DNA from 3 places in the Pseudarthrobacter sp. HLT1-3 genome. Region 3 is predicted to be linked to each of the others. Evidence: riboswitches for the same ligand, from Rfam matches in the RefSeq annotation. Region 3 holds a riboswitch; each other region holds the start of a gene.

Region 1 (7,416 bases), on a different contig from region 3:
CCGAGGTTGATTGCGGGCTGGCTGGGACGGTCATGCGCTTCGTTCCTCCCGTCGCCGCCTTGCGCCGCGGGGTAACGGTGTTCGACGGCGATCCGCACGCGCGCAAGCGCCCGATGGGCCCCGTCATTGACGCGCTGACCGGGCTGGGCGTCGCAGTCAGCGCGCCCGACGGCGGTCCGGCCTCCTCGCTGCCGTTCGCGGTCCTAGGCACAGGCGAAGTACGCGGCGGCCACCTCGTCACCGACGCCAGCGCCTCCTCACAGTTTGTGTCCGCTTTGCTCCTGGTTGGGGCCAGTTTCACGGAGGGCCTGCACCTCGAGCATCAAAGCACGGAGCATCCCGGGAAACCCGTCCCCAGCCTGGACCACATCAACATGACGGTCACCGTGCTCCGCGGAGCCGGCGTGGCCGTGGACGATTCCCGCCCGAACCACTGGGTTGTCTCCCCCGGACCGATCCGCGCCTTTGACCTCAGGATCGAACAGGACCTCTCCAACGCAGGCCCCTTCCTCGCGGCGGCCCTGGCCACCCGCGGTACGGTCCGCATCCCGAACTGGCCCACCCCGACCACGCAGGTCGGCGATCTTTGGCGCAGCATCCTCACCACCATGGGTGCCACCGTGACGCTCACGGACGGCACCCTGACCGTGACCGGCGGCCCGGAGATCAAGGGCGCGGACTACGACGACACGAGCGAACTCGCCCCCACCGTCGCCGCACTCTGCGCCCTCGCCACCGGCCCCTCGCGACTGGGCGGCATCGCCCACCTCCGCGGACACGAAACGGACCGGCTGGCCGCCCTCGTGGCCGAAATCAACCGCCTGGGCGGCGACGCGGAGGAGACAGCCGACGGCCTCGTCATCCGGCCTGCGCCGCTGCACGCCGGCGTCGTCCGGAGCTATGCCGACCACCGGATGGCCACGGCCGGGGCCATCCTGGGCCTCGCCGTCCCCGGCGTCGAGGTCGAGGACATCGCCACGACGGCCAAAACGATGCCGGACTTCCCGCAACTGTGGGAGTCCATGCTCGCCCAGGGTGCCCGCCGCAGCGCGGCCCCCGCAGCGCCCGGGGAATCCTCCCCAGCCCGCTCCTTCCCGGCAGACACGTCCCGCACAGGCTCCCTCCCCACAGAAAAGGATGGCGCCGGTGGCACGCAGCACTGACTCCTGGGACGAATCCGATGTCCGGATCCGCCCCAACAAGAAGGGCTCCCGGCCCCGCACCAAGGACCGGCCCGCCTACGAGGACGCTGTCACCGGACGGATCATCACGGTCGACCGGGGACGCTACACCGCGATCGTCGCCGAAGGCACCTCCGAGGAACGCAAGATCATCGCCGCCCGGGCCCGGGAACTGCGCCGCAACCCGGTAGTGGCCGGCGACTTCGTCTCACTCGTCGGCGACGTCAGCGGGGAACCGGACACGCTGGCCCGGCTGGTCAAGATCCAGGACCGCAAAACCCTGCTGCGGCGCAGCGCCGACGACACGGACCCGATCGAACGCGCCGTCGTCGCCAACGCCGACCAGCTGGTGATCGTGGTGGCAGCCGCCAATCCGGAGCCGAGGACCGGATTCATCGACCGCGCCCTGGTGGCCGCCTACGACGCCGGCATCGACCCGCTGCTGCTCGTCACCAAGGCCGATGTCAAGGATCCCGCGGAACTCCTCGCCAATTACCAGCACCTCGCTTTCCCGGTCATCATCTCCAAGACGGCGGACTCCGAGGCCTCCGGCATCGATGCCCGTTCCGATGACGGACTGTCCGCCCGGCTGGACAAGGACGCCGTCTCACAGCTGCGCGACTACCTCGACGGGAAGGTCACCGTCATGCTTGGCCATTCCGGCGTCGGCAAATCCACCATGGTGAACGCGCTGACCGGCGCCGAGCGCGCCACCGGCGGCGTCAACGCCGTCACCGGTCGCGGCCGCCACACCTCCTCCTCGGCGCTGGCCCTGAAGGTCAACGATGCGCCCGTGGGCAGCTGGATCATCGACACCCCCGGCATCCGCTCGTTTGGACTGGCCCATGTGGACCCCGACCGGATCCTGCGCTCGTTTCCGGACCTTGAGCCCGGAACAGACGACTGCGAGCGGGGCTGCAAGCACGATTCCAGCGCCGTCAACTGCGGCGTGGACGCCTGGGTGGCCGCCGGCCACGCGGGCGAATCCGGCCCGGCCCGGCTCGGCTCGCTCCGCCGGCTGCTGGGAACCGACCCGCGGATGGAAGCCCAGGACGTCAAGGAACTCGGCAGCGTCTCCTGACGGTGCTTTCCTGGCCCGACCGGCCCGCAGCGGGCCGCCTCCGGCGGCGCCGCAACGTGGCCTCCCGCCGCGCCGTCCGCTTTGGCGGTAGTTTGGAACCATGAGTCAACCCGCTTCGAGCTACAACGATGACCTGCGCCTTGCCCATGTACTGGCAGATTCCGTAGATTCCCAGACCATGAGCCGCTTCAAGGCGCTCGACCTTCGGGTGGAGACGAAGCCGGACCTTACACCGGTGACGGATGCCGACAAGTCCGTCGAGGAGGCCATCCGCGGCCAGCTGTCCCGCTCCCGGCCGCGCGACGCCGTCCTCGGCGAGGAGTTCGGCAGTTCCGGCCACGGCTCCCGGCGTTGGATCATCGACCCGATTGACGGGACCAAGAACTTCGTCCGTGGCGTCCCTGTCTGGGCCACGCTGATCGCACTCGTCGACGAGGGCGAGCCGGTCGTCGGCGTCGTAAGCGCCCCGGCACTGGGCAAACGCTGGTGGGCCGCCAAGGGCGCCGGAGCCTACATGGGCCGGTCGCTGGCGGCCGCCACCCGGCTGAAGGTCTCCAATGTCTCGAACCTCGCGGACGCGTCGCTGTCCTACTCCAGCTTGGGCGGGTGGAAGCAGCGCGGCAACCTCGATGAGTTCCTCGGCCTCACCGAGGAGGTCTGGCGCACCCGGGCCTACGGCGACTTTTGGTCCTACTGCCTGGTGGCCGAAGGCGCCGTCGACATCGCCTGCGAGCCCGAATTGAACCTCTACGATATGGCCGCCCTGGTTCCGATTGTGACGGAGGCCGGCGGACGTTTCACCTCGCTCGAAGGTGAAGACGGCCCCTTCGGCGGCAACGCCCTCGCCACCAACTCCATCCTGCACTCCGAGGTCCTCAAGCGCCTCAACCCGGGGCTGGACGACCTGCTGTAGGTCGACCTTCTGCAGGACGAGCTGTTGCAGGTCGAGCTGTTGCAGGTCGAGCTGTTGCGGGCCGCCCAGTTGCAGGCCGACCTGTTCAAGCCAGGTGGCGGGCCATTCCGCCGCGGACTCGACCGGACCTCCCGGCGCGTTCCGTAACAAACCGCTTCACATAAGAGCGCCCCCTTTTCCGGTTCGGCGCAGATGTCCTAGGCTCGATGCAGGTCACGAGTGCCAGCGCTAAACCCCGGTTTGCTGGCCGGCAACCCTCCATTCGCGGTGGGGTGCCCCGGGTGACGACCTGGCCGGTCCGGAATGGACCCGGCAAGCGCGGATCCCCGGTATCTGGGGTCCTTTTCGAGCGAGGTCCCATGACGACTGCCACTTTTTCCGCCACTTCCGGATTCCAGGCCGGCGCGAGCCAGACCCAGCCCGATCCGCGGTTCACCCTCGCCCGCCGGCCGCTGGCCGCTGTGACCGGCGCCGAGATCGAGGCACCGCTCATTCAGGGCGGCACCGTGCGCTACGCCAACCTGGACTACGGCGCCTCGGCGCCGGCCCTGTCTGTGGTCTCCGCCTATCTCAACGAGATCCTGCCGTACTATGCCAGCGTCCACCGCGGCGCCGGCTATGCCTCGCAGATCAGCACCTCGGTCTATGAGAATGCCCGCACGATTGTCCGGGATTTCGTGGGCGGCCGTCCGGACGATTCGGTGATTTTCACCCGGAACACCACTGATTCGCTGAACCTGCTGGCGGGCTGCCTGCCCGTGGCCGACGGCGTGCACACCGGTGACGTGCTCTATCTCGACATCGAACACCACGCCAACCTGCTGCCGTGGCAGCGCGTGCCGCACCGCAGTGTCATTGCCGCTCCCACGCTCGCCGCCACACTGGAACTGCTTCGCGGGGAACTCGCCTACGGCGGCGTCAGCCTGCTCGCCGTCACCGGCGCCTCCAATGTCACCGGCGAGATCCTCCCGATCCGGGCGCTGGCCGCCCTGGCGCACGAGTATGGCGCCCGGATCGTCGTCGACGCGGCGCAACTGGCCCCGCACCGGCGGATCGACATCGCCTCGGACGACGTCGACTATCTGGCGTTCTCCGGACACAAGCTCTACGCACCGTTCGGCGCCGGTGTGCTGATCGGCCGTCCCGACTGGCTCGACGCCGGCACGCCGCACCTGGCCGGCGGCGGAGCGGTCCAGGATGCCCGGGTCGACGCGGTCAGCTGGACCACCGGTCCGGCACGGCACGAGGGCGGCTCCCCGAACGTCCTCGGCGCAGCCACACTGGCCCGCGCCACCCAGCTGATCGCCGACCTGGACGTGGAGCAGTGGCAGGCGCACGAGAACGCCATCCGGTCCTTCCTTGTCGAGGGCCTCAACCGGATCGACGGCGTCAAGGTCCACCAGATCTTCGCGGACAGTGCTTCTTTCGATGCACCCTCGGGCACCGGGGCTGACAGCGGCACCGGCAGCGGTACCGGGACCGGCACGATCGGCGTCGTCAACTTCTCGCTCGAAGGCTATGACGCGGGCCTGGTGGCCGCGTACCTGTCGGCCGAACACGGCATCGGACTGCGGGACGGCCGTTTCTGCGCGCACCCCCTGCTCCGGCGGCTCGGGCTGCCGGCCGGCTCGCTGCGGGCCAGCTTCGGCTTGGGTTCCCGGCTGGCGGACGCCGAGCGGCTGCTCGCCGGGATCCAGGAGCTGCGCCAGACCGGCCTCGGCTGGGACTACGTGGTGGACGCCGGGAGGTGGGTGCCGACCAACGACACCCGCAGCTATCCGCACTGGGCACCCAACACACCGGGGACCGCCGGCGCGGCCCCCTGCACCCTGGACTAACAGCACGGCACAGCCGCCCAGTGGACGGAAGCCACCGAACTCCGAGCCTGCCGCGTGCGGTAAATTCGAAAGGTACCCATCCGGACCTGCCGAAGGAGATCGCACGTGGCACGCGGCGGACCCAAGCTGTATCAGGCGCGGCGCCTGGAGCTTGGCCAGAGCTTCCAGGACGGCGGCGAACACTACGAACGCGTCCGCCCCGGCTACCCCGCTGATTCAGCCGACTGGCTGATCCCCGCGGGCGCGAAGGACGCCGCCGATCTGGGCGCTGGAACCGGGAAATTCACGGCCCTGTTGCTCGAACGCGGCCTGCACACCGTGGCAGTGGACCCGTCCGCTGACATGCTGGCGCAGCTGCGCCGGGCTCTCCCGGGCGTCACCGCTGTCGAGGGCAGCGCCGAGAACAGCGGGCTGCCCGCCGCGGCCTTCGACATCGTCACCGTCGCCCAGGCCTGGCACTGGTGCGATCCCCTCCTGGCCAGCTCGGAGATCGCCCGGATCCTCCGCCCCGAGGGTGTCCTGGGGCTGATCTGGAACCAGCTGGACACCTCCGTGCCGTGGGTGCACCGGCTGTCGCGCATCATGCATGCCGGCGACGTGCACAAACCGCATTTTAAACCGCCGCTGGGGCCGGAATTCACCGGGCTGGAAAGCCACCTCACCCGCTGGGAGGATCCGGTGCACACCAGCGACATCCTGGAACTGACGCAGTCCCGCAGCTACTACCTGGCGGCCAGCGAGGCGACCCGCGCCAAAGTGCTCGGCAATCTCGACTGGTATCTGCACGAGCATCTGGGCCACCACCCGGAAGACGTCATCCCGCTCCCCTACCTGACGCAGAGCTGGCGCGCCGACCGGGCCTAAGGCCGCGCGGTCCTGGTCGTGGCGCTCAACCTGGTCCTGTGGATGACCTTCCCCGGCGGCAGCTGACGGTAGGCTGGAGGCTGTGAAGACCAGCCTGCCATCCTCCTCGATTGAGGACTACGTCAAGGTCATCTACTCCTTCACGGAGTGGCAGGACAAGCCCATCACCTCCACCCAGCTGGCCCAACGCCTTGGGGTGGCCAACTCCTCGGTCTCGGAAATGGTCCGCAAGCTCAAGGACCAGGGGCTGGTGGACCACCAGCCCTACAGCGCCATCACGCTCACCGCCGACGGTGTCCGGCTGGCGCTGTCAATGGTCCGGCGGCACCGGTTGATTGAAACGTTCCTGGTCCGGGAGCTCGGCTACCGCTGGGATGAGGTCCACGACGAAGCCGAACTGCTGGAACACGCCGTCTCGGACACTTTCATCGAGCGGATGGCGACTAAACTCGGGAACCCGGTGCGGGATCCGCACGGCGATCCGATCCCCGCAGCGGACGGCTCAGTGCTGGTGCCGGCGGCTCACCGGATGAGCGTGCTCGACGACGGGCACACCGGACGGATCACCCGGATCAGCGACGAAAACCCCGAACTACTGCGCTACCTTTCCGCTGAGCAGATCGGGCTGGACGCGGAGGTCGAGGTTGTGGGCCGGAAACCTTTCGGTGGCGCCTTGGTGGTACGGATCGGCTCCGGCGCGGCCCGGAAGGAATTTGACCTCGCCGAGGAAGTCGCGTCCGCCCTCTGGGTCCACAGCGAGACGGCCCATTCCGGCTGCAGCCTCAAGCGGCCCTGAATGCAGGCCACACCCGCCGGAGCCGCGTCATGAAGCGCATGGCGAAGGATGCATTTTTCACCGCTAAGGCGTCGCCGGGGGTTGCTGCGGCGTCACCGGGCTGGCGCGCGTGGGCTGCCGTCGCCGTCGGCGGCCTGATCGGAACGGAGCTGCGCTACGGCGCCGGAGTCATGTTCCCCGAAGCCCCCGGTACGATCCCGTGGACGACCCTGGTGATCAACGTTCTTGGCAGCTTTGTCCTCGCGGCCCTCACCACAGTTTGGATCGCCCGGCCGAAGACCGCCTTCTGGCTTCGGGCCGGTCTCGGTCCAGGGCTGCTGGGTTCGTTCACGACCTTTTCCGCCGTGGTGTTCTCCATCGACCAGCAAATCCGGGGCGGCTTCCACACCAGCTGGCTGGCCTACCTTGGTCTTTCGCTGGTGCTGGGACTTGGTTCCGCGGCCGCCGGGTGGAAGGCCGGCAAGGCCCTGGCCGACCTGGGCGGGACGGCGTCGTGATTACCGCTCTGCTGGTGGGAGGGTTCGGCGTCGCGGGCGCACTGCTGCGCTTCGCCGTCGACTCATGGTTTGCGCACCACCCGGGACGGCATCCGCACTGGCCCTGGGCGACCCTCACGGTCAACGTGACGGGATCCTTCATCATCGGCGCGGCCATCGGGCTGACGGGCCAGCTGGGCCTGGGGGCCGAGTGGCAGACGGGCCTCTCGACCGGGCTCGCCGGCGGCCTGACAACCTTCAGTTCCT
Region 2 (7,416 bases), on a different contig from region 3:
GACAACGTTGAGGACACCGGCGGGCAGACCGGCCTCGGCGAAGACCTGCGCGATGAAGATGGCCGAGGACGGGTCCTTTTCGCTGGGCTTGAGCAGCACGGTGTTGCCGCAGGCCAGGGCGCTGCCGATCATCCACAGCGGAACCATGGCCGGGAAGTTGAACGGCGTAATACAGGCGACCACGCCGACGGGCTGGCGCACCGAGTGGACGTCGACGCCGCTGGCGACCTGCTCCGAGCGTTCGCCCTTGAGCGCGTGGGACAGCCCGGTGGCGAATTCGATGTTCTCCAGGCCGCGGGTGATCTCGCCCTCGGCGTCGGAGAGGACCTTGCCGTGTTCGCTGGTCAGCAGGGCTGCGAGTTCCGGCCGGCGCTCCATCAGGATTTCGCGGACCTTGAAGAAGATGTTGGTGCGCTTGCCCAGGCTGGTGGACCGCCAGCCCGGCAGTGCGGCCCTGGCGGCGCGGATGGCTTCCTCGACGCGGTCGGCGGAGGCCAGGGCAACCTCCTTTTCCTGCTCGCCGGTGGCCGGGTTGAAGACGGGGCCGTAGCGCTCGGCGTCGGAAATCAGGGCGCCGTTGATGAAGTGCGGAATGCGTTCCATGGTGTTCTCTTTCGTGGAGCAGTTCGGGGCCGCTGTGCGCGGGAGTATCTGTGTGGGAGTTGCTGGGGCAGGGCGGCTAGGTGACGGCGTGACAGTTTCGACGGCGTCCGCTCGAGCCGGCGTCTACTTCGCCGTGTCCAGGGTGCCGTCGACCAGCTTGACGATCGCGGAGCAGTCCATGCCTGCCTTGCCGGAGTCGATGAGGCGCTGGAAGAGCTGCTGGACGTGCTCGCCGATTTCCAGCGGGGTGCCGGTGTCCCGTGCCGCGCTGATCGCGAGGCCGATGTCCTTGTTGGCCAGCTCAGTGGTGAAGGTCGGCGCGAAGTCGTTGTTGGAGGCCGCGGTGGGGACCACGCCGGCGACCGGGTACCAGGTGCGGAGCGCCCAGCTGTCGCCCGAGGAAACCGAGGCGATGTCCCAGAAGACCTGCTTGTCCAGGCCCAGCCGGTCAGCGAGCACGGCGCCTTCCGCGGTGGAGGCGAGGTTGATGAACAGCATGAGGTTGTTGCAGATCTTCGCGGCCTGGCCGGTGGTGGCTCCGCCGGTGGGGATGATGTTCGCCGCCATCGGCTTGATGTAGTCCGTGGCCTCGGCCACGGCTCCGGCTTCGCCGCCGATCATAAAGGTCAGGGTGGCGGCCTTGGCACCGCTCATGCCGCCGGACACCGGGGCGTCGACGAAGCGGAAGCCGGCGGCAGCCGCGGCGTCGTGCAGGGCCTGCGCGGAGGCGATGTCGATCGTGGAGGAATCCACCAGCAGGGTGCGCGTGTCCGCGTGGGCCAGGACCCCGTCCTCGCCGAGGTAGACGGCGCGGGCGTGCTCGCCCTTGGGGAGCATGGTGAAGACGACGTCGGCGCCGTCGACGGCGTCGGCGATGCTTCCGGCGGGTTTGACGCCGCCAGCCACCGCCGCGGCAACGGCGTCGGCGTTGAGGTCAAAGCCGCGGACGTCGTGGCCGGCCTTCGCGAGATTCACCGACATGGACCCGCCCATGTTCCCCAGTCCGATCCAAGCGATTACTGCCATGGCATAAGCTCCTTTGCTTTGCGTCGTGCTGTGGGTCTTGCTTCAGGTGTTGCAGCCGGCCGTTCGCCGGACCTCCGTGTCTAGCATCACACCCTGCTACAGTGCAATCAAGGTAAAAAACTACAGATGGCATGTGCATTGATGCACATGCCGGATTTTGGAGGAGTGAGCGTGGACTTGAGGCGGCTTCCGAGTCCGGACGACTTGCTCATCCTGCTCACCGTGGCGCGGCTGGGCCGGTTCAATGCGGTGGCTGAAGCCCTCGGCACGACCCACACCACCATCTCCCGCCGCATCCTGGCCCTGGACAAACAGCTCGGCGGCAGGACCCTGGAGCGGAGTCCGCACGGCTGGGAACTGACCGATCTGGGCAATGATGCCGTGGCAGCCGCCGAAGCGATCGAGGGCACCCTCGGTGCGCTCACGAACCGGATAGCCCGGTCCGAAGATGTGCTCTCCGGCCTGGTCCGGATCAGCACCCCCGACGGCTTTGGCGCCGAGTTCGTCGCGCCGGCACTCGTCCGGCTGCAGCGGGACCACCCGCTGCTCAACGTTGAAATACTCAGCGCCACCCGCAAGGTCAGCAAGAACCGGTCCGGGGTGGACCTCGAGGTGGTGGTGGGCAATCTGGAGGACGTCAGCAATGCGCAGACCATCTTCCTGTCCAATTACTTCCTCCGCCTGTACGCCAGCCCGCAGTACGTCCGCGAGCACGGCCTGCCGGTGACGCTCGACGACGTCCGGCAGCACGGCTTCGTCTCCTACGTGGAGTCGGCACTGCAGGTCGCCGAACTGGGCCACCGCTCCACCCAGCTGCCCGTCCCCCGCTCGAGCTTCCAGGCCACCAGCATCTTTGCCCAGCTTGAGGCTGTCCGCCGGGGCGCGGGGATCGGCCTGCTGCCCAACTTCCAGGCGGTTGGTGACGCCAGCTTCGTGCCCGTGCTGCCGGACGACTTCCAGCGACAGCTCCCGATCTGGGCGGTGGCACGCTCGGAGTCCCTGCGGTCCGCCCCGGTGCAGGCGGTGCTCGAGGCGATCCGCACGGAGATTTCCGAACGCCGGGCGGTCCTGGCAGGCTGAGCGGTCCTGGCAGGCTGAGCCGCTGCCCCGAGCTGGGCAGTCCTGGCGGGCCCGGGGCGGCGGCAACGGCAACAGCCCGGGTTCCGCCTCTGCGGAACCCGGGCTGTTGTATATTCGCACCGCCTTGTGGGCAGTTTTTTGCTTGTTGCCTCTTACCTATTGGCTGTTACTTCCTGGCTGTTACTTCTTGCCGGCGGCGAGGAGGTCCGCGGTGCCCTGGGCATCGGCGGCGTCGACGTCGTGCAGCGAGATGCCGCGGGTTTCCTTGAGCATAAACACCGCGAAGACGGTGACCAGGCAGGCGCCGAGCAGGTACAGAGCCACCGGTACGGAGGACTTGAACTGGCTGAGCAGGGCGGTGGCGATGATCGGGGCCAGCGAACCGGCCACGATCGAGGTCACCTGGTAGCCCAGTGAGACGCCGGAGTAGCGCATCCGGGTCGGGAACATCTCGGCCATGATGGCCGGCTGGCCGGCGTACATCAGTGCGTGGAACAGCAGGCCGATGGTGATGGCGGCGAGGATGATGAGGTCGTTCTTGGTGTCCATCATCGGGAAGGCGAAGAAGCCCCAGGTGCCGCCCAGGATGGCGCCGGCCATGTAAACCGGCTTGCGGCCGAAGGCGTCGGAGAGCTTGCCGACCATCGGAACGGCGCAGAAGTGGATGGCGTGCGCGACCAGCAGCAGGAGCAGGATGCGTGAGGTGTCCGTCTGGACGATGATCTTCAGGTAGGTGATGGAGAACGTGACCACAAGGTAGTAGAGGATGTTCTCGGCGAAGCGCAGGCCCATGGCGGTGAAGACGCCACGCGGGTAGCGGCGGAAGACTTCGGCGACGCCGTAGCCCTTGTTCTCGACGGTGACTTCTTTGCGGGCTTCCAGGAAGATCGGGGCGTCCTGGACCTTGGTGCGGATGTAGTAGCCGACGATCACGATCACGGCGGAGAGCCAGAAGGCCACACGCCAGCCCCAGCTGAGGAAGTCAGCCTGGGAAAGCAGCGAGGAGAGGGCGAACAGCACGCCGGTGGCGAGCAGGTTGCCCAGCGGAACGGCGGACTGCGGCCAGGAGGACCAGAAGCCGCGGGACTTGCTCGGGCTGTGCTCGGCCACGAGGAGGACTGCGCCGCCCCATTCGCCGCCGACGGCGAAGCCCTGGACGAAGCGCAGGAAAACCAGGAGGGCCGGTGCCCAGTAGCCGATCTGCTGGAAGGTCGGGAGGCAGCCCATCGCGAACGTGGCGACACCGACCAGGATGATGCTGAGCTGGAGCAGCTGCTTGCGGCCGAACTTGTCACCGAAGTGACCGAACACGATGCCGCCGATCGGGCGGGCAACGAAGCCAACGGCATAGGTCACGAAGGCGGCGATGATGCCGTCGAGCTCCGTGCCGGAGTTCGGGAAGAACAACTTGCCGAAGACAAGGGTGGCTGCGGAGGCATAGAGGAAGAACTCATACCATTCCACGACGGTGCCGGCCATGGAGGCCGTTACTACCTTCTTCAGGCCGGATGACTTGACGTCTTCCTCTTCGGGGCGCCTGGCGGCGTTTTGAGCACTCATTTTCGACTCCTTCGGTGTCTCCGTCGACACCCTATGGACCTTTGGGCGGTGGACGCCTGTGATTTGTGACACGCGGCATCATTCTCAATGAGTATGGACGTTCACGCCCGCAGCCTCAACGGCCATTAGTGCAGAGCGTATCTGCAAAAATGCACACCCGCCACTGCTTTTGGTCGAAGGACTAGCCGAAGAAGTGCTGACGGAGCTGGCTGGTGAGCTGGCCGATCTCGGTCAGGAAGCCGTCATGCCCGATCGGCGCCTCGATGGTGTGCACGGCAACGTCACCCGGCAGGGCAGCGGCGAGGGCCTCGGACTGGGCCGGGAAATACAGCCGGTCCGAGTCGACGGCTGCCACCAGGAACTGCGCCGTGGCCGGAGCCAGGGCCTCCGTGAGCGCCCCGCGGCCCCGGCTGATGTCATGACTCATGAGCGCCTCGGTGATGGCGATGTAGCTGTTCGCATCGAAGCGCCGGACCAGTTTGTTGCCCTGGTGGTCCAGGTAGCTCTCGACCTGGTAGCGTCCTCGCCCGGCGACGGACCCGGCTTCCAGCGGGGCTTCGGAGTCCTGGGCGTTCCGGCCGAACCGCCCGTCCAGCTCTGCGGCGGAGCGGTAGGTGATGTGCGCTATCCGCCGGGCCAGGGCCAGGCCCGCTTCCGGTTCCGGGCCGCCGTAGTAATCCCCGCCGTTGAAGTTGGGGTCCTGCCGGATGGCCAGCGTCTGGGCCTGGGCGAAGGCAATCTGTTCGGCGGTGCTGCTCGCTCCGACGGAAATCACGGCGCAGCGCTGGACCCGGTCCGGGCAGCTGACCGCCCACTCCAGGGCCCGGGCTCCGCCCAGGGATCCACCGAGCACGGCGAACCAGCTGCGGATGCCCAGGGCGTCCGCCAGCCGGGCTTCGGCCGCGGTCGTGTCCCGGAGCGTGACGAGCGGGAACCGTGAGCCCCATGGCTTTCCGTCGGGAGCTGTCGTGGAGGGCCCGGTGGAGCCGTAGCAGCCGCCGAGGATGTTGATCGAGACGACGAAGTACTTGTCCGTGTCCACGGGAGCGCCGGGGCCGGCGAGCTGCTCCCACCAGCCGGCTTCCTCGCCGTCGCCGCGCGTGACGTGGGTGTCCCCCGTGAGCGCGTGCTCGATCAGGACCGCGTTGGAGCGGTCCGCGTTGAGGGTCCCCCAGGTCTCGTAGCCGAGGGTGACGTCCGGCAGCCGGGCGCCGGATTCGAGTTCCAGGTCGCCGATCCGGAGGTGCCGGACGGTTCCGTCCGGGACAGCTGTCTGGCCGGCCGGGGCGGGGGCGTCGGGGTGGGTAGTCGTGCTTACGGATGCACCCTGGCGGGTGGCGGCAATCGTCATTTGGGACCTCACTTCGCGCTTGCCCGCCGTCAGCTGACCGGCGGGCCAGGTCTTCACCCGGGGCACCCCGCCGCAAAAGGAGGGTTGCCGGCCAGCAAGCCGGGGCTGTCGCTGGCGCTCATGACCTTAGTTCAGTCTACGAAACGGGGCGGGCCGGTGGCGAAGATTGTGACGCCCGTGTGACTCCCCGCGTTGGACCGGTGCGCCCGGCGCCCGGGCTGGACCGGCTGGCAACAGGACGGGGCGCCGGGCACCGGTCCGGCTCAGGCGGTCTTGGCCGCACGGAATCCGGCGTCGAGGTCGGCGAGGATGTCGTCGATGTGTTCCAGGCCCACGGAGAGCCGCACCAGGCCGGGGTTCACGCCGGCGATGGTCTGCTGTTCCGGGGAGAGCTGGCTGTGCGTGGTCGACGCCGGGTGGATGACCAGCGAGCGCACGTCGCCGATGTTGGCCACGTGCGAGTGCAGTTCGAGGGCGTCGACGAAACGCTTTCCGGCCTCGGCTCCCCCGGCGATGTTGAAGGCGACGACGGCGCCGGTCCCCTTGGGTCCGTATTTGCGGCCGCGCTCGTACCAGGGGCTGGAGGGCAGCCCCGCGTACGCGACGGATTCGACGTCGTCCCTGGCCTCGAGCCATTCAGCCACCCTGATGGCGTTGGCGACATGCCGCTCCACCCGCAGACTCAGGGTTTCGATGCCCTGGGCGATGAGGAAGGCGTTGAACGGGGACACCGCCGAGCCGAGGTCGCGCAGCAACTGGACCCGGGCCTTGAGGATGTAGGACAGGTTGGCGCCGAGAGCACCGTCCGCTCCGAGGTCCCGGGCATAGACCAGGCCGTTGTAGGTGGGATCCGGGGTGTTGAAGCCGGGGAACCGCTCCGGGTCCTTGCCGAAATCGAAGTTGCCGGAGTCCACGATCACTCCCGCGATCGCGGCGCCGTGGCCGCCAAGGTACTTCGTGGCCGAATGCACCACGATGTCCGCGCCCCACTCGATCGGCCGGATCAGGTAGGGGGTGGAGAGCGTGTTGTCCACGATCAGCGGGACACCGGCCTCGTGTGCCACCTGTGAGATGCCTTCGATGTCCAGCACGTCCTGGCGCGGGTTGGAGACGACTTCGCCGAAGAACAGCTTGGTGTTCGGCTGGACGGCGTCGCGCCACTGGGCCAGGTTGTCGGGGTCCTCCACGAAGGTGACGGAGATGCCGAACTTCTTCAGCGTATGTGCCAGCAGGTTGTAGGTGCCGCCGTAGAGGCTGGGGCTCGCCACCACATGGTCGCCGGCCTCGGCGACGTTGAGGATCGCGAAGGTTTCCGCGGCCTGGCCGGAGCTCAGCAGCAGTGCCGCGAGCCCGCCTTCCAGGCTGGCCACGCGCTGTTCCACCGCGTCCTGGGTGGGGTTGCCGATCCGGGTGTAGATGGGAGCAAGTTCGGCCAGGGCGAAGCGGTTGGCTGCGCTCTCGGCGCTGGGGAAGACGAACGACGTCGTCTGGTAGATCGGCAGCGAGCGGGCGCCGGTGGCGCTGTCCGGCTCCTGGCCGGCATGGATCTGGCGGGTTTCGAAGGACCAGGCGTTCGACATCGGGACACTCCTCAAGGGACTGGGCACAAGCGTCCCCGGAGCCTCTTGGCCCGGGTCAGCACTGGCGCCGCGCTTGCCTTCCGGCGGGCGCCGGACGGCCAGGTCTTCACCCGGGGCACCCCACCGCGATACGAGGGTTGCCGGCCAGCAAGCCGGGGCTATGTGCTGGCACTCATGACCTGCCCCCAGTCTAGGAAGCGGTGCCGGGTCGTGAAT
Region 3 (7,416 bases):
CTGGCAGCTCGATCCTTCCCGGCCTCGTTGACCTGCACTGCCACGGCGCAGCCGGCGGCGATTTCCCCACCGGTGACAGCACAGCGTGCCGCGCGGCCGTCGCATTCCTGCACCGCAACGGAACGACGACGCTGCTGGCCAGCCTTGTAACCGCGCCGGCGGAGGAGCTCATCCGGGGAATCACGGTGCTGCGGCCGCTCGCGGACGAGGGCCTCATCGCCGGCATCCACGCCGAAGGCCCGTTCCTCGCCCGCGCCCGCTGCGGCGCGCAGGACCCGGAGTGGCTCCGGAACCCGGATCCTGGGCTGCTGCGCCGGCTGCTGCACGCGTCCGGCGGCACGCTCACAACCATGACCTATGCCCCCGAACTGCCCGGAGCCGCCGGGCTGGTCAGCCTGCTCGCCGCGAACGGTGTCACGCCGTCGCTGGGACACACCAACGCCGATGCCCACACCGCCGCCGACTCGCTGGCCCGCGCGGCGGAAGACCTGCGCGGAACGGGCCGGCGGCCGACGGTGACGCACCTGTTCAACGGGATGCCGCCGCTTCACCACCGGAGCCCCGGACCCGTGGCGGCGTGCCTGCGCCTCGCGGCCGCAGGCGCCGTGGCGGTGGAACTCATCGGCGACGGCGTCCATCTGGACCCCGAGACGGTCCGGATGGTGTTCGGACTGGTCGGCGCCGACAACATCGCCCTGGTCACCGATTCCATGGCGTCGACCGGCCTGCCCGACGGCGACTACGGGCTCGGCCGCGCGGCGGTGGTGGTCCGCGAGGGCGTGGCGGCGCTGAAAAGCACCGGCGCCCTCGCCGGCGGCACGGCCACGCTGCTCGACGTCGTCCGCCGGACCATCGAGGCCGGCGTCGCACCCGCAGACGCCGTGAAGGCCGCGACCCTGGTCCCGGCCGGGATCCTGGGGCTTGGGACCGAGATCGGGAGCCTGCGGCCGGGCATGCGCGCCGACGTCGTGGCGGTGGACCACGACTTCCGGCTGGTCGCCGTACTGCGTGGCGGGCAACCCCTGGCGCGGCCAACGTCATGATGCTCGGGAAACTGGGGCTTTGTGATCGTTTGTTGCAGAACGTGTCGTAATTATTGGGAAATCGAAGATTCTGCAGGAAAGTAGGTGTTGCCTCCGTCCGAAACGGTCGCGGCAACAAGAAACGTCCTTCTGAACGAATTACCAACCATCCAGATCGGCTGAGAGACCTGGCTCGATGACGCCGTAGCAACCACCTTCGGGCACGGTGCTAATGCCAGGACCGATGGATATTGCCACGATCCCAAGTTCCACTAACCGGCGCCCTGCGGTGGCTGGCGTGTGTGGGGCCTGTGATTCTGGAGTTCCCCGGTCATGACCGAGAGGATCCGCGATGGATACCAATGAATCACGCACGGCCACGACGAACGCGAAGGCAAAACGCCGCCCGCTGCGGTTGCTGACATTGATGGGCGCGGCGGCCCTGGCCCTGAGCGCCTGCGGCGCCAACCCGGCCGGCACCCCGGCATCGCAGACCCAGGATGGGCCGCCGGTCCAAGGCGGAACGTTCGTCTTCGCCGAGGTCACCCCGATCAACAACTTCCAGACCCAGGCGGCGCGTTTCTACGAAAAGGCGAACGTCCTGAACAGCGTGCTGGACCGGCTGACCTATTTCGATGCCAAGAAGGGCGAGCTTGTCCCCTGGATCGCCAGCAAGTTCACCGCAAGCGAGGATCAGACCAAGTTCACCTTCACGATCCGCCCCGGAGTGACGTTCAGCGACGGAACACCGCTGGACGCCAAGGCGGTCCAGGCCAACTTCGAGGCGCTGGGGAAGGGCATTGAAAGTGCGAAGATCCAGCCGAACGTCGACTTCTCGACCTACCAGTCCTCACAGGTCATCGGCGGGGACCAGGTGGAAGTAACGCTGTCCTCCCCCGACGCCAACTTCCTGCGCGCCACGTCCTCCGTCACCGCCGGACTCGTTTCGCCGAAGACCCTCACCCTGGACAACGCCGGCCAGTCGGCCATCGCGAAAATCTCGGGATCGGGTCCCTTCACCTTCGAATCAGAGAAGGCAGATGAGGAAATCGTCCTGGCCAAGCGTTCCGACTACTCCTGGGCTCCGGAGGGTGCCGCCAACCAGGGCGCCGCCTATCTGGACAAGGTCGTCGTGAAGTACCTGCCGGAAGTGGCACACCGTGCTGGTGCCGTGCAGACCGGCCAGGTTGACCTGGTTCGTGGCCTGCAGCCGGCCGACGAAACTGCCCTTGCCGGGAGCGGCAACCAGGTCCTGCCGGCCAAGGGCATTGACCTGACGGCAAACATGGCGGCAGTGCGGGTCGGCAGCGGCAAGCTGTCGGACGCGAAGGTCCGCCAGGCACTGCAGCTCGGCATTGACCGGCCGACGCTCAAGGACACGGTGCTCTCCGACAGCTACGAACTCGCCGGCTCCATCCTGAACCGCGAAGCGCCTGACTTCGTTGATCTCTCCGCTGACCTGGCCTACAACCCCGAGAAGTCCAAGAGCCTGCTGGAGGAGGCAGGCTGGGCAGTTGGCTCCGACGGCATCCGCGCCAAGGACGGCCAGAAGCTCGAGGTCACCGTCACGTCGTCAAACAACTCTGTGGTGATCAAACCCGCCTTTGAACTGATCGAGCAGCAGTGGCGCGAGATCGGCGTGAAGTTGGTCAACCGCGCGGCGGACAACGCCTTCCTGGCGACTGCCATGAAGGATCCCAACGTGGAATTCTTCGGAACCCGGCAGTTCGCCTACGGCGGCCTGGGGCCGGTCTTCGGCCCGGTCACCAACACGCAGACGTTGAACGCGGACCCGCAGCTCAATGAACTCTTCGCCACGGAACGCGCCGCCACGAGCGCAGCCACGCACAAGCAGTCCGTCGCCGAAGAACAGCGCGCGCTGGTTGTCGACCAGGCGTTGGCCCTCGTTCTCTGGGACGAAGTCCAGGTCTACGGCGCCAACGCCACGTCGCATGTCGAATTCACCTCCGGCACCGCGCCGATCTTCCAGGGCGCCTGGAAGACCGGCAAGTAGATCGTCATGGGTCTCTACTTTGCGCGGCGCCTCGGACAGGCACTGCTTGTCATCTGGCTGGCGTACACGCTCGTCTTCCTGGCAGTACAGCTGCTTCCCAGCGATCCGGTCACGATCTTCCTCTCGGCGGACGCTGCAGCTGACCAGGCAACGATTGATGCCATGAAGGCCCAATACGGCTACGACCAGCCGCTGCTGGTGCAGTACCTAAGCCAGCTCGGGCAGTTGCTCGGTGGCGACGTCGGGTACTCCCTGGCCTCCGGGCAGTCGGTGGCAACCCGCATCGGAGCGGTGGCCGGATCCACCCTGTCGTTGGCCTCCAGTGCCTTCGTGTTGGCCGTTGTCCTGGCGGTGGCCCTCGTGGCCGCGGCCACGTTGAGCCGCTCGACGGCGCTGAAGCGCTTCATCACCAATCTCCCGCCGTTGTTCGCAGCGGTTCCGGTGTTCTGGCTCGGGCTCGTGCTGCTGCAGCTGCTGTCCATCCAGCTCGGCGTGATGTCCCTTTTCCCGGACGGTTCCTTTGCATCGCTGGCCGTTCCCGTCCTGGTCCTGGCCCTTCACGTTTCCGCCCCAATCGCGCAGGTACTGCTCAAGAGCATCACCCACGTCTATGAGCAACCGTTTATCGACGTACTGCGGGCCAAGGGCGCGTCCCCCGCGTGGATCTTCTACCGCCACGCCCTGAAGAATGCTGCGGGGCCGGCAATGACCATTGCCGGCATCACGGTCGGAACCCTGCTTGCCGGTTCCGTCATCACGGAGACCGTTTTCGCCCGCTCGGGCCTTGGCTCGGTGGTCCTTCAAGCCGTCACAGTCCAGGATGTCCCGCTGGTCCAGGGCCTGGTCCTGCTGACGGCGTCGGCGTTCGTTGCAGTGAACCTGATCGTCGACCTGCTGTATCCGCTGCTGGATCCCCGCATCCTCAAGAGCAGTGCCCACGGCTCGCCACGAGCACTGAGTGCCTGAGACCGAACGGAGAACCTTGTGAGCCTCGAGCTACTACCAACAGATCCGATTGAAGAGGTGGCGCTGCCGCCGGCCGGTCGCGGCGCCGTCCCGACCGGCCAGGGAAAGCGCGAAAGAAGCATCCTGCGCTCGGCGAGCCTGTGGCTGACCGTCCTTCCGTTGCTGATCGTCCTGGGGTGGGCATTTCTGCCGGGCCTGTTCGGCGCCTTCGACCCCATCAGCGGCATTCCGAAGCAGAAGTTCCAGCCGCCAAGTGCCGGGCACTGGTTCGGCACCGACCACTTGGGCCGGGACGTCTACTCGAGGGTCGTGCACGGCACCTCGCAGACCCTGCTCACCGCAGGGCTCGCTGTCCTGATCGGCTTCGTGGTGGGAACGGCCCTGGGTCTGTTCGCTGCGACGGCCGGCCGGGCCGCCGATGCGAGCACCATGCGCCTCGTGGACGTGCTCCTGGCCGTGCCGGGATTCCTGATCTCCCTGATCATCGTGACGGCGTTCGCGCCCGGACCGATCTCGCTCGGCGTGGGCGTGGGCATCGCCTCGATTGCCTCGTTCGCCCGCGTGGTGCGCTCCGAAGTCCTGCGCGTCCGCAACCTGGACTACGTCGAGGCCGCCTTCGTCAACGGAGGATCCTATTGGTCCGTCATCTGGAAGCATGTCCTGCCGAACTCCTGCGGCCCGGTCCTCGCACTGCTGGCAGTTGACCTGGGTGCTGCCATTCTCGCAATTTCCGGGCTTGGCTTCCTCGGCTTCGGCGCCCCGCCGCCCACCCCGGAATGGGGCTTGCTGATCTCTGAGGGTCGGCAATACCTTGCTGGCGCGTGGTGGATGACCAGCCTGCCGGGCCTGGTCATCGTGCTGACGTTCGTGCTTTTGGCCGGTCTCGGACGCCAACTTCTCAAGATCTTCCGGTTCTAGTCAGGAGCCCCATGACCATCAACTCAGTAAAACCCATAGCCGGACCCGGCCCGCTACTTGAAGTGCGCGGATTGCAGGTCGCATACGGCCGCGGCCCAGGGGCCGTTGTGGCCGCAGAGTCACTCGAACTGGTCCTCAAGCCGGGCGAAATCGTTGCCGTCGTTGGCGAATCCGGTTCCGGCAAAAGCACGCTCGCAAAATCGCTCATCGGCCTTCTCCCCGAAGCGGCCACGGTCTCTGCCGGAACCATCGTGTTCGATGGAATTGAGCTGACCGGGCTTTCCGAACGCGCGCTTGAGGAAATCCGTGGACGCAAGATCGGCATGGTTCCGCAGGACCCCGGCGCCTCGCTGGATCCGGTGAAGACGGTCGGATCCCAGGTGGCCGAGGTCTTCCGGCTGCACCCGGAGGAAGGCAAGCGCTCCAAAAGCGAGATCCGGGCGGAGGTCATCCGGCTCTTCGAACTGGTGGGCATCGACCGTCCGGCGGAGCGACTGAAACAGTACCCCCACGAACTCTCCGGCGGCCTCAAGCAACGGGTCCTGATTGCGATCGCCTTCAGTCTGGGACCGAAGCTGCTGATTGCCGATGAGCCGACCTCGGCGCTGGACGTCACCGTGCAGCGCCGGGTGCTCGAGGTTTTCAGCAGGCTGGCGCGGGACCACGGGACGGCCGTCATCTTCGTGACGCATGACCTGGCCGTCGCAACCGATCTGGCCGACCGGATCGTGGTGATGCGGCAGGGCAGGATCCTTGAAGACCGTCCGGTCACCGACATCCTGGCGCAGCCGGAGGACGACTACACCGTCAGGCTGCTCCGGGAGGCCTCTCCGACCGCCCCGAAAGCTGACCCGGCCGACGTGGATACAGCCCGCGAGGAGCCCGTTGCTGCGATCGAAGTCCGCGGCCTCACCAAGGTCTTCGGCCGGGGCGGGACTGAACACCGCGCCGTGGATGACGTCAATTTTGCGGTGCGCCAAGGAACCACGTTCGCGCTGGTCGGGGAATCCGGGTCAGGCAAGTCCACAACAGCCCGCATGATCATGCGGCTGCTCGACCCTACTGCAGGCACCGTGGTGGTGCACGGGAACGATGTCACGTCAACCCAGGGCAAAGACAAACGCGAGCTGTGGCGCTCCCTGCAGCTGGTGTACCAAAATCCGGATTCGGCGCTCGACCCGCGGCTGACCGTTCAAGACATCGTCGCCGAACCCCTGGTGAATTTCCGTGTGGGGTCACGCCTGGAACGTCGTGCCCGGGTTGCCGAACTCCTGGACCAGGTGAACCTCCCCGCACGCGTCACCGGCAGCAGGACCAAGGAACTCTCCGGCGGCCAGCGCCAGCGCGTGGCGATCGCCCGGGCCCTCGCCCTTGGCGCGCGCACCATCGTGCTGGACGAGGCCCTGTCCGCCCTGGACGTCCTGACGCAGGCGCAGATTCTGGTCCTGCTCGAAAACCTGCAGCGCGACCTGGGACTGTCCTACCTGTTCATTTCCCACGACCTGCACGTTGTTGAACGCTTCGCCCATGACGTCGGCGTGATGAGTCGGGGCCAGCTGCGAGAAGTCGGCCCGACTGCGCAGGTCTTCTCCAACCCGCAAAGCGAATACACCCGTCTGCTGCTCGACTCCAACCCCGGCCACCGCCTGCGCGACCTCGTTGCGGCAACCGGCCACTAAGAACGTCAGTCCCCCTTCAACGTTAGGAACATGATGACTGTCTCGACAGAAGTAAGAGAACTCAGCGGAGAGGCCCGCTACGCGGCGTTGTCCGCCCGCTTCCAGGATGTCTTCGCGCGGATTGCAGAGGGTGCCCTGGAACGCGAGTCCAACCACGTCCTGCCGTTCGAGCCCGTCGCCTGGCTGAAGGAAAGCGGATTCACGACCCTTCGCGTCCCCGCCGGGCACGGCGGCGACCCCGTCAGCTATGAGCACCTGAGCCGGCTGCTGATCGAACTCGCCGCCGCGGACTCCAACGTTTCACACCTGCTGCGGTCACACTTCTCGTTCGTGGAAACGATTGCGCTGCAGCCCGTCGAATTCCGCAACCGCTGGTTCCCCCGCGTCCTCGCCGGGGAGATCTTCGGCAACGCTGCCACGGAACGCTCCGGCAACGCGCTGGGCACCACCCAGACCAAGCTCCGCGAGGAGGACGGCCGCTGGCTGCTCAAGGGCGAAAAATACTACACAACCGGCAGCATCTTCGCCGACTGGGTCGTGGTCATGGCGAGCACGGAGGGCCTTGAGGGCCGCCAGTACGCGCTGGTCCGCGTGAACGACCCCAAAGTCACGATCCTCGACGACTGGGACGGGTTCGGGCAGCCGCTCACCGGCACCGGAACTGCCATCTTTGATGACGTGGAGGTCGACGCCGGGGACATCATCCAGCGCAGGGTCACCAGCACGCTGGAACCGGCTTTCTTCCAGCTCGCACTGCTGACCGTGCTCGTCGGAATCGGCCACGCGGCGCTTCGCGACGCCAGCAAGCTGGTCCGCG

Evidence for each region. Region 3 has a riboswitch for S-adenosylmethionine ahead of AC50X9_RS00495 (ABC transporter substrate-binding protein). Riboswitches for the same ligand answer to the same signal wherever they lie in the genome.
Region 1: another riboswitch for S-adenosylmethionine. It lies ahead of AC50X9_RS16795 (aminotransferase class V-fold PLP-dependent enzyme); the one in region 3 lies ahead of AC50X9_RS00495 (ABC transporter substrate-binding protein).
Region 2: another riboswitch for S-adenosylmethionine. It lies ahead of metX (homoserine O-acetyltransferase MetX); the one in region 3 lies ahead of AC50X9_RS00495 (ABC transporter substrate-binding protein).

The regions. Positions count from the first base shown of each region.
Region 1 is NZ_JBWZCJ010000021.1:18,726-26,141, forward strand. It holds gene aroA (3-phosphoshikimate 1-carboxyvinyltransferase) at 1-1,163, shown strand, start outside; gene rsgA (ribosome small subunit-dependent GTPase A) at 1,147-2,262, shown strand; gene hisN (histidinol-phosphatase) at 2,363-3,175, shown strand; gene AC50X9_RS16790 (hypothetical protein) at 3,200-3,322, shown strand; SAM riboswitch class IV at 3,387-3,500, shown strand; gene AC50X9_RS16795 (aminotransferase class V-fold PLP-dependent enzyme) at 3,535-5,013, shown strand; gene AC50X9_RS16800 (class I SAM-dependent methyltransferase) at 5,119-5,877, shown strand; gene AC50X9_RS16805 (metal-dependent transcriptional regulator) at 5,960-6,673, shown strand; gene AC50X9_RS16810 (fluoride efflux transporter FluC) at 6,712-7,170, shown strand; gene AC50X9_RS16815 (fluoride efflux transporter FluC) at 7,167-7,416, shown strand, end outside.
Region 2 is NZ_JBWZCJ010000003.1:92,412-99,827, forward strand. It holds gene AC50X9_RS03745 (CoA-acylating methylmalonate-semialdehyde dehydrogenase) at 1-603, opposite strand, end outside; gene mmsB (3-hydroxyisobutyrate dehydrogenase) at 727-1,629, opposite strand; gene AC50X9_RS03755 (LysR family transcriptional regulator) at 1,807-2,709, shown strand; gene AC50X9_RS03760 (MFS transporter) at 2,890-4,269, opposite strand; gene metX (homoserine O-acetyltransferase MetX) at 4,451-5,620, opposite strand; SAM riboswitch class IV at 5,631-5,746, opposite strand; gene AC50X9_RS03770 (bifunctional o-acetylhomoserine/o-acetylserine sulfhydrylase) at 5,884-7,200, opposite strand; SAM riboswitch class IV at 7,265-7,380, opposite strand.
Region 3 is NZ_JBWZCJ010000001.1:108,826-116,241, reverse strand. It holds gene AC50X9_RS00500 (N-acetylglucosamine-6-phosphate deacetylase) at 1-1,043, shown strand, start outside; SAM riboswitch class I at 1,186-1,273, shown strand; gene AC50X9_RS00495 (ABC transporter substrate-binding protein) at 1,375-3,036, shown strand; gene AC50X9_RS00490 (ABC transporter permease) at 3,043-4,002, shown strand; gene AC50X9_RS00485 (ABC transporter permease) at 4,021-4,920, shown strand; gene AC50X9_RS00480 (dipeptide ABC transporter ATP-binding protein) at 4,932-6,599, shown strand; gene AC50X9_RS00475 (acyl-CoA dehydrogenase family protein) at 6,633-7,416, shown strand, end outside.